4 regions of the Modestobacter sp. L9-4 genome follow, and region 2 is predicted to be linked to each of the others. Evidence: riboswitches for the same ligand, from Rfam matches in the RefSeq annotation. Region 2 holds a riboswitch; each other region holds the start of a gene.

Region 1 (2,179 bases), 240 kb from region 2:
CAGCCGGCGTCGTCCCGCTGCATGTCGTGCACCTGCCCGTCGAGGGAGAGGCGGACCCGCTCGGGGAGCGGAGCCCAGACGGAGAACTCGACGGGCTGGGGCATGGAGGACCTCCGGGCGGTGGTGCGGGGGGAGTGGGAGAGCGGATCGATCATGCCCGCCCAGGCGGCTGGCGAACCGTCGCACCCGTCACCCGCCCCGGGACGGCGAACGGCCGGGCACCCCCACGCTGGGGTGCCCGGCCGTTCGTGCCGTGCGGGTCCGGGGCGAGCCCCGGGGTGGATCAGACGGCGAGCAGCTGACCGACGAAGATCAGGTTCGGGTTGCTGACGATGCCGCGGTTCTTGGCGTACAGCGACTGCCAGCTGGTGCCGTTGGCGGCCGCGATCTTGTTCAGGGTGTCGCCCGGCTTCACCGTGTAGTTGCCGGCTGCGGTCGCGGCCGGCGCCTGACGGGTGGAGCGGGTGGCGGCCGTGGTCTCCCGCGCGGCGGCAGCCTTGGCGGCAGCCTTGGGAGCAGCGGCCTTCGGCGCCGGGGCGGCCTTGGGGGCAGCGGCCTTCGGCGCCGGGGCGGCCTTGGGAGCGGCGGCCTTCGGAGCCGGGGCGGCGGCCTGGGGGGCGGCCTTCGGAGCCGGGGCGGCCTTCTGCTCGGCCGGGACGGCGGTGCTGCCGCCGGTCAGGCGCTTGCCGCAGGTCGGCCATGCGCCGACACCCTGGCCGGCGAGGACCTTCTCGGCCACGGCGATCTGCTCACCGGCGGAGGCCTGGTCGGCGCGCGGGGCGTAGGCGGTGCCGCCGTAGGCGGCCCAGGTGCCCTGGTTGAACTGCAGGCCGCCGTAGTAGCCGTTGCCGGTGTTGATGCTCCAGTTGCCGCCGGACTCGCAGGCAGCGACGCCGCTCCAGTCGTGCTCGGCGGCGGATGCCGTCGCCGTCCCGATGCCGACGGTGGCACCGAGGCCGACAGCGGCGGCCCCGACGGTGACCACACCGCCGCGCAGGACGCGACGAGCGAGGGCGTGACGGGGCTGAGAGTGCTTGGACATGCGTGTTCCTCCGATCACCGCCTGCGAGGTGAGCTGTCGGGTTCGGGCGATCGGTGCCCGGCCGCAGATCTGCGGCTTCACCCCGTAGACGCGCGGCGCTGGATGGGCGGCGCGTCGGATGTGGGTCCCCCGCCCCCGTCCGGAAGGGTCTGGTTGAGGTCACCGGCGGACGGGGCTGAGCGGTCCGGTGCCGCGCTCGGCCAGGAAGGCCCGAACGCGAGGACGACGGTAGGTGGACAACTGCCAACTGGCGAGCGGCGTGTCGCGGATCGACGGCGCGTCGCGGCGGAAATGTGACGACATGCGCACCGTCCAACGCCCTCCGAGACCATTTCGTTACGCACTGTCGACAGGTCGACCTGTCGACACACCGGTGGGAACACGGGTTGACACCGGGGTCCGCACCACCGGTCGGGGGTGGGTGCCCGACCGTCCACGACCGGTGGTGCCGCCACCAGGGGGACGTCAGGACGCACACCGGCCCCCTCGACCGGGTGGTCGAGGGGGCCGGTGACGCCCTGTGCCCGGAGGGACCGCAGGACCGTGCGTCAGTCGCGGACGAGCAGCGCCACAGGGAGGGCGGACAGCAGCTCGGACAGCTGCACCCCGGAGGCGTCGGAGACGACCCGGGCGCCGGTCAGCAGGTCCCGCCACGCGCCCGTGGGCAGCGGCAGGGTCGTGTCGCCCCAGCCGGTCTCCGCCAGGTGGGCCGGCAGCCGGGTGGCGACGGTGACGACGCCACCGCGGTCGAAGGCCACCACGTGGTCGGCCGCCGTGCCGCTGGCCGTCACCGGGGCGTACCCGGCGAAGGCCTCCGGGTGGTCACGGCGGTGCCGCAGGGCGCGGGAGACCACCAGCAGCTTGGCCGCACCGGTCTCGTCGACCTCGGGCACCCAGCCGCCGTCCAGCCGGGCGAGCAGCTCGCGGCGCTGGTCGTAGTCGACCGGACGGCGGTTGTCCGGGTCGACCAGGGAGAAGTCCCACAGCTCGGTGCCCTGGTAGACGTCGGGCACCCCGGCGATGGTCAGCTGCAGCAGCTTCTGGGACAGCGAGTTGCTGTACCCCAGCGGTGCGATCCGCTGCACGAACGCGGTGATCTCGGCGTTCGTGGTGGCGTCGTCGAAGGCGGCGTCGACC
Region 2 (2,179 bases):
CCGCACGGTCTCGCGGACCGTGGCAGCCAGCAGCTCGACACCGGAGCGCGGGCTGGAGAACACACGCAGCCCGGTCTCCTCCTCCAGCCGGCCGACCAGGCGACGCATCGACGCCTGGGCGAGGACGATCACGTCGACCTCCCGGGCGAGCGCCGCGGCCTGCTCGGCGACCATGTCGTCGTGCGCGGCCCGGTCGCCGCCCATGAGGACGTCGAAGGCGCCGGGGCACAGCCGCTGCACGATCTGCGGGTCGCGGCCGGCCTCCCGGGCGCTGGCGGCGATGAGGTCGCTGGTCGGGCCCAGGGTGGTCGGGACGGTGGCCAGGACACCGATCCGGTCGAAGGTCGCCGCCTCCCGGGCCATCGCCTGGTCGATCTTCACGACCGGCACCCCGACGGCGCGCTGAGCGGCGTCCAGCGTGGGCCCCAGGGACGAGCAGGCGCTGAAGATGACGTCGGCGCCCGCGGCCTCGGCCGCCTGTGCCAGGTGCACCATCCGCGCCTCGGAACTCTCCGAGATGCCCTGCTCCCGGACCACCGTGGCCAGCACGTCGGAGTCGACGAAGTGCAGGATCTCGGCGTCCGGGATCAACTCCCCGATCAGGTCGGTGATCACCGGCTCGACGGTCACGAAGACGAAGCTCGTGTGCAGCACGGCCACTTTCGGCATGTCCCAACCCCTCTGATGTGTTGCTCAGATGTCTGAGGACTATGACCCCGGTCATGCTCGTCGTCAAGGACTTTCTGTGGTCCACGCCACGAAACTGCCGGAGGCGACCGGGAGCAGCCGGCGCAGCCGACCGCGCGTCGCCCGCCTCGGGCCGTCGGGGTGTCCGGCCGGTCACGCTGTGTCGGCAACGCGCGCAGCGGGACGACAAGGCGTCTTCGTGCTCGGGACACCGCTCGCCGCGGAGCCACCCAGGTCAGCTCCGGCGAGTCGTCCGTCGGTCGGCGTGGCGGAGCCCCTCACGACGCTGCGCGTGCCCATGCGATCACCGGGAGTCCGCCATACGTTCCGGGAACCCGCTGTGTTCCACCTGTCGCCGATCACGGCGACGAGCCGGCGGGGACCGCCGAACCGGGCGGACGGCCGCGCAGCACCGGCGGCCGCGAGCCCGGGCCGGGGACCCATCGCAGTTCTGGGGTGAAGCGCGACCGGCACACGTGTGCCGCCGCGCCGGGCGAGTTCCCCGCCCGAACCCGTCAGCTAACTCGGTAGGCGGTTGCGGAGAACCAGGAGAAACGTCGTCCGTGACGACCATGCGCACTGCCACGTCCCGTCGCTCCACCCGGGCAGCGGCTCTCGCCCTGCTCACCGGCGCGGGCCTCATGCTCACCCCCGTCGCCGCCCAGGCCTCGGCTCCGGGCGGCGCCCCCGCGGTGTCGGCCCCCAGCCACGTCGTCGCACCGAACTGGGCCGCCCAGAAGATCGTCGACACCGCACTCGCCCAGCAGGGCACCCCCTACGCCTGGGGCGGGTCCAGCCCGCGGGGCTTCGACTGCTCCGGCCTCGTCCAGTACGCCGCGCGGGCGGCCGGCATCTCGGAGCCGCGCACCTCACGGGCGCAGGCGACCGTGGGCACGCCCGTCTCCAAGGCCGACCTGCGCCCCGGTGACCTGGTGTTCTTCTACAACCCGGTCGGCCACGTGGGCATCTACATCGGCGACGGCAAGATGGTGCACGCGCCGACGACCGGTGACGTCGTCCGCATCGCCAGCGTCGACCGGATGTGGGGCTTCAACTCCGCCCGCCGCATCGCCTGACCCCCGCTGATGGAGTCCCAACGCTCGCTTTCTGCAGCGCTGGGACTCCATCAGCCGGTCAGCCGGCCCAGCGGGGGTCGGGTGGGAGCCGCGGGTTGAGCAGGTGCGCGACCAGCGCCGTCCAGCCGGTCTGGTGGGTGGCGCCCAGGCCCTCGCCGGTGTCGCCGTCGAAGAACTCGCTGAACGTCGGGTGCTCGCGCCACAGCGGGGAGTCGCTGGACTCGATGCGGTCGCCGTCGGCCGGGCGCTTGCCGTCGACCGGGCGGAACAGCCGGGTGAGGCTGGCGTCGATGAGGTCCGCGGCGTCGACCAGCGTGCAGCGGTTGCCCGAGCCGGTGGGGATCTCGATGGTGAACGTGTCGCCGTAGTGCCTGCCCAGGGTGCGCAGCTTGTCGGCCAGCAGCACGTTGACCGGG
Region 3 (2,179 bases), 380 kb from region 2:
GTCACCCGGCACGCCCCGTGCGCGGTGACCGTCGTCCGCGACGGCGGCGAGGACTGACCGGGATGCCGGAGCCGCGCGAGGTCTCGCCGGAGTTCCTGCGGGCGCACACCACGCCGGCCCGGCCCACGCTGGTGCCCGAGGTGCAGCTGCTCGTCGCCGACGACGTCGTCGCGCTCTGGGAGGCCATGGAGACCGAGGGCGGCGGCGCCGGCCAGGACCCGCCGTTCTGGGCCGCCGCATGGCCCGGCGGGCAGGCGCTGGCCCGGCACGTGCTCGACCACCCCGAGCTCGTCGCCGGGCGCCGCGTGCTCGACCTCGGCGCCGGCAGCGGGCTGGTCGCCGTCGCGGCGCTGCTCGCCGGGGCGACCGCGGTCGTGGCCAGCGACATCGACCCCTACTCGCACACCGCGATCGCACTCAACACCGAGCTCAACGGGGTCACCGGGGTCGAGGTCGTGGGCGACGTGCTGGGCGAGGACCCGCCCGAGGTGGACGTCGTCCTGGCCGGGGACGTCTGTTACGACCGGGACATGACCGCCCGCGTGCTGCCCTTCCTGGGCACCGCCTGGCTGCGCGGCGCCACGGTGTTCCTCGGCGACCCCGGGCGCGCCTACGTGCCCAAGGAGGGCCTGCTCTCCCAGGCCGTGTACGACGTGCCGGACGCCGACGGGGGTGAGATGCGGCGGACGACGGTGTGGCGACTGCCCTGAGCCGTCGGTCACACGCGCCCCACTGGCCCGTGCGCGACCTGGTCAAACGTGGCAGAACCCGACAAATCTGCCGCCGGGGATTGTCACGGCCACGTCACGGCCTCTACCTTGGCCGAGTCCGGTCGGACGTCAGGTCCCCACCCGGGGAGCCCGCGCCGGATGCCGCCGAGTCGCTGTCCGCAGGCGATCCGGGGACCCACCGCAGCACTGGGGTGAATCTCGCTCCGGGCCTCCCCGCCCGGAGCGCGTAGGGCGCCTTCCCGCCCGAATCCGTCAGCTAACCCGGTAGGCGGCCGCGGAAGACCAACGGAGCCCACCCCCTCGATGTCCCGTCGTACCACCGCGCGCGCCCAGGACCAGCAGGCTCCCGCGACCGACGTCCTCGACCTCCCGGCCACCGCCGTGCTGGCCGCCCCGGCAGTCGCGCCGCGTACCGACCGGCGGCTGGGCCCCGCGGGGCTGCGCCGCCCCGCGCTCTACGCCGCCGTCGCCGCGGCCGGCGCGATCATGGTCGGCGTCCTCACCGCCGGTCAGCACGACGCCCTGGCCGACGCGCCCGCCGAGCCGGTGAGCGTCGCGGCGCAGCTCGGGCTCAGCGCCCAGCAGGCCGACCTGACCGTGTCGCAGGGGCAGGTCGGGCAGCGCCTCGAGGCGCTCGCCGGCAACCGCAGCCAGCGCGAGGCCGAGCAGGCCGCCGCCGCCCAGGTGCAGGCCGCCGCCGACCAGGCCGTGCTCGACGCCAAGGCGGCGGAGGAGGCCAAGGCAGCGGAGGAGGCCAAGGCGGCGGAGGAGGCCAAGGCGGCGGAGGAGGCCAAGGCGGCGGAGGAGGCCAAGGCGGCCCAGGAGGCCCAGGCCAAGGCCGAGGCCGACGCGAAGGCCGAGGCCGACGCGAAGGCGGCAGCCGAGGAGGCCGCCGCCGCGAAGGCAGCAGCCGCCGAGAAGACGACGTCGTCGTCGAAGAAGAGCGCCCCCGCGGCCGAGACCGCCGCGGACACGGCCGAGGACACCGCCGCGGACACCCCGGCCGCCACGTCCTCGGGACGGTCGGGCTCCTTCCAGGACTACGCGCTGGACCAGCTCGGCGGTGACAGCCGCGAGTTCGGCTGCCTGGAGAACCTGTGGGGCAAGGAGAGCGGCTGGAACCCCAGCGCCCAGAACCCGCGCAGCACCGCCTACGGAATCCCGCAGTTCCTCGACTCGACCTGGAAGAGCACGGGGATCGCCAAGACCTCCGACGGCTACCGGCAGATCGACGCTGGCCTGGTCTACATCGACTCCCGCTACGGTTCGCCCTGCGGCGCCTGGTCGCACTCGAAGTCCACCGGCTGGTACTGACCCCACCTCGGGACGAGGCCCCCTCTTCCTGACGCTGCGGTGGTCGGGCAGTATCGAGCGGTTCGACCACCCAGACCACAGGAGCGCACAACGTGGGCAAGCACCGTGCAGCCGAGGGACAGGTGTCGGACTTC
Region 4 (2,179 bases), 1.1 Mb from region 2:
GGCGCGTAGCCGGCCGCGGTGTAGAGCCCGACGGCCTCCGGCTGCCGGGGCCCGGTCTCCAGCCGCAGCGTGGTCCAGCCGCGGGCCCGCGCCTCGGCCTCCAGCCCGGCCAGCACCAGCCGGGACACCCCGCGTCCCCGGGCGGCCGGGACGACGTACATCCGCTTCACCTCGGCCGCGCCGGGCTCCAGCGCCCGCAGCGCACCGCAGCCGATCGGCGTCCCGTCGTCGTCGCGGGCGACCAGGACGACGGCGACGTCGCCGGCCGACGGGGGCACCCCGGGCTCGCCCTTGCCGTCGTAGCGGATGCGCAGCTCGTCCTGCTGGGCGGTGGCGAGCTGCTGGACGACGGGGTCGTCCCAGGCAGCGGGGGAGAGGCTCGGCACGGGCCCGATCATGGCGGCCCGGGCTGCACCTGCTGCAGCAGCCCCCAGACGAACTGCGCCCGGACGCCGGCCACGTGCACCTCCCAGCGGCTGGCCACCCGGGGGTCGACCTGCACCGCGCCGGGCAGCGCGGCCACGTCGCCGACCGTGTGCTCCCACACCCGCAGGTCACCGGCCGTCGCCGCGGGCAGCGGCGACCCGGCCGCGCGCACCAGCTGCTCGCCGAGCACCGGGCCCCCGGGCAGGGAGACCACCTCCCAGCGCAGCTGCGGCCACAGCGGCAGCGCCCAGCGGCGGACGACGAGGGCCACGTCGCCCCAGAGGCGCTCCTCACACTCCTCGGTCGGACCGAGGACGGCGCTCCGCAGCGACACGCCGCGCGGCCCCGCCGCGGAGTGCTGCAGCGCCTGCCACCGGCGGTGCGCCTCGCGGGCCTCCGCGCGGTCGGCGTCCAGTCGGACGAGCGCGCCGGTGACCAGGTCAGGCCGCGAGTCGGCCATCCGGCGCAGCAGCACGAGGCAGAACTCCCGCCGCCCGAGGCCACGCATCCGGCGAGCCTGTCACGCCCGGTGAGCGTGTCCGTGCACTCGCCAGGAGTTTCTGCACAAATCGGGCCCGACCGTTTGTCATCTCCCCATCACACGCTTACGGTGGGCGACGGTCCGGACGGGCACCTCAGCCCCCTCCCGGGGAGCGACCGCCTGGACCGCCGCCGAACCACAGCGGCCCGTGCAGCACTGCGGGCCAGTGGACCGGGGACCCACCGCAGCACTGGGGTGAAGCTCCACGCGACCCGTACGGGCCGTGCGGAGCCGGGCGTCTTCCCGCCCGAACCCGTCAGCTAACTCGGTAGGCGGCGAGTGGAAGAAAGGAAACACCCGCCTCACATGGCGAGTTCGCTCAGCTCTGCCCGCCGTCGGTCCACGACCGCCGTCCTGATCTCGCTGGCCGCCGCCGGCGTCGTCTCCCTCACCTCCCTTCCCGCGTCGGCCGCGCCCGAAACGCCGGCCAGCTCGCAGGAGGCCGCGGCCCTCGTCGCCGCCCGTGGTCACGACCTCGAGGTCGTCACCGAGCAGTTCAACGACGCCCGTGTGCAGCTGGCCGACCAGCAGGCCGCCGCCGAGCAGGCCGCCGCCAAGGTCGCCGACGCCGACGCCGCGGTGGGCAGTGCCCGCGACAAGGTCACCGAGGTGGCCCGCAGCGCCTACACCGGCGACCGCCTGGACACCCTGCAGGCCATGCTGACCAGCACCTCCGCCGACGAGATGATCGACCGCGTCGGCACGCTGGGCACCATCGCCGACCACAACAACGCGGTCCTCGGCGAGGCCGAGCAGGCCACCCAGGCCGCCGCCCAGGCGAAGGCCGACGCCGACTCCGCCGCTGCCGCCGCGCAGGCGCAGGTCGAGGAGGTCGCCCGCCAGCAGGCCGACCTGCAGTCCCAGATCGACCAGTACAAGGCCGACTTCGACCGGCTCACCGCCGAGGAGCAGGAGCGGGCCCGCAAGCTCGCCGAGGAGCAGGCCGCAGCTGCTGCTGCCGCTGCGGCCCGCGAGGCCGCCGCTGCCGAGGCCGCCCAGGCAGCGCAGGCCGCCCAGGCCGAGCAGGCCTCCAGCGCTGCGCCGGCCACCGCTGCCGCCGCCGAGCGTCAGGCGCCCGCGGCGTCCCGGGCCACCCGGTCCGCCGCCGCCCCGGCAGCCCCGGCCGCCCCGGCGGCTCCCGCCCCGGCCGAGGACGCGGCTCCCGTCGCCGCCAGTGGTGCCGCTGGCACCGCCGTCGCGGCGGCCATGGCC

The links. Region 2 has a riboswitch for cyclic di-AMP ahead of KUM42_RS03910 (C40 family peptidase). Riboswitches for the same ligand answer to the same signal wherever they lie in the genome.
Region 1: it holds a riboswitch for cyclic di-AMP, as region 2 does, so the genes downstream of both, KUM42_RS20225 (transglycosylase family protein) here and KUM42_RS03910 (C40 family peptidase) in region 2, are expected to answer to the same signal.
Region 3: it holds a riboswitch for cyclic di-AMP, as region 2 does, so the genes downstream of both, KUM42_RS02160 (lytic transglycosylase domain-containing protein) here and KUM42_RS03910 (C40 family peptidase) in region 2, are expected to answer to the same signal.
Region 4: it holds a riboswitch for cyclic di-AMP, as region 2 does, so the genes downstream of both, KUM42_RS08935 (NlpC/P60 family protein) here and KUM42_RS03910 (C40 family peptidase) in region 2, are expected to answer to the same signal.

The regions. Positions count from the first base shown of each region.
Region 1 is NZ_CP077800.1:590,277-592,455, reverse strand. It holds gene treZ (malto-oligosyltrehalose trehalohydrolase) at 1-104, opposite strand, end outside; gene KUM42_RS20225 (transglycosylase family protein) at 284-1,042, opposite strand; cyclic di-AMP (ydaO/yuaA leader) riboswitch at 1,046-1,207, opposite strand; gene treY (malto-oligosyltrehalose synthase) at 1,591-2,179, opposite strand, start outside.
Region 2 is NZ_CP077800.1:828,790-830,968, forward strand. It holds gene KUM42_RS03900 (four-carbon acid sugar kinase family protein) at 1-1, opposite strand, end outside; gene KUM42_RS03905 (aspartate/glutamate racemase family protein) at 1-669, opposite strand, end outside; cyclic di-AMP (ydaO/yuaA leader) riboswitch at 1,107-1,217, shown strand; gene KUM42_RS03910 (C40 family peptidase) at 1,260-1,763, shown strand; gene KUM42_RS03915 (glucosidase) at 1,822-2,179, opposite strand, start outside.
Region 3 is NZ_CP077800.1:451,378-453,556, reverse strand. It holds gene KUM42_RS02170 (universal stress protein) at 1-57, shown strand, start outside; gene KUM42_RS02165 (methyltransferase) at 63-710, shown strand; cyclic di-AMP (ydaO/yuaA leader) riboswitch at 864-1,017, shown strand; gene KUM42_RS02160 (lytic transglycosylase domain-containing protein) at 1,035-2,045, shown strand; gene KUM42_RS02155 (YceI family protein) at 2,138-2,179, shown strand, end outside.
Region 4 is NZ_CP077800.1:1,897,597-1,899,775, reverse strand. It holds gene KUM42_RS08945 (GNAT family N-acetyltransferase) at 1-386, opposite strand, end outside; gene KUM42_RS08940 (hypothetical protein) at 395-934, opposite strand; cyclic di-AMP (ydaO/yuaA leader) riboswitch at 1,087-1,257, shown strand; gene KUM42_RS08935 (NlpC/P60 family protein) at 1,274-2,179, shown strand, end outside.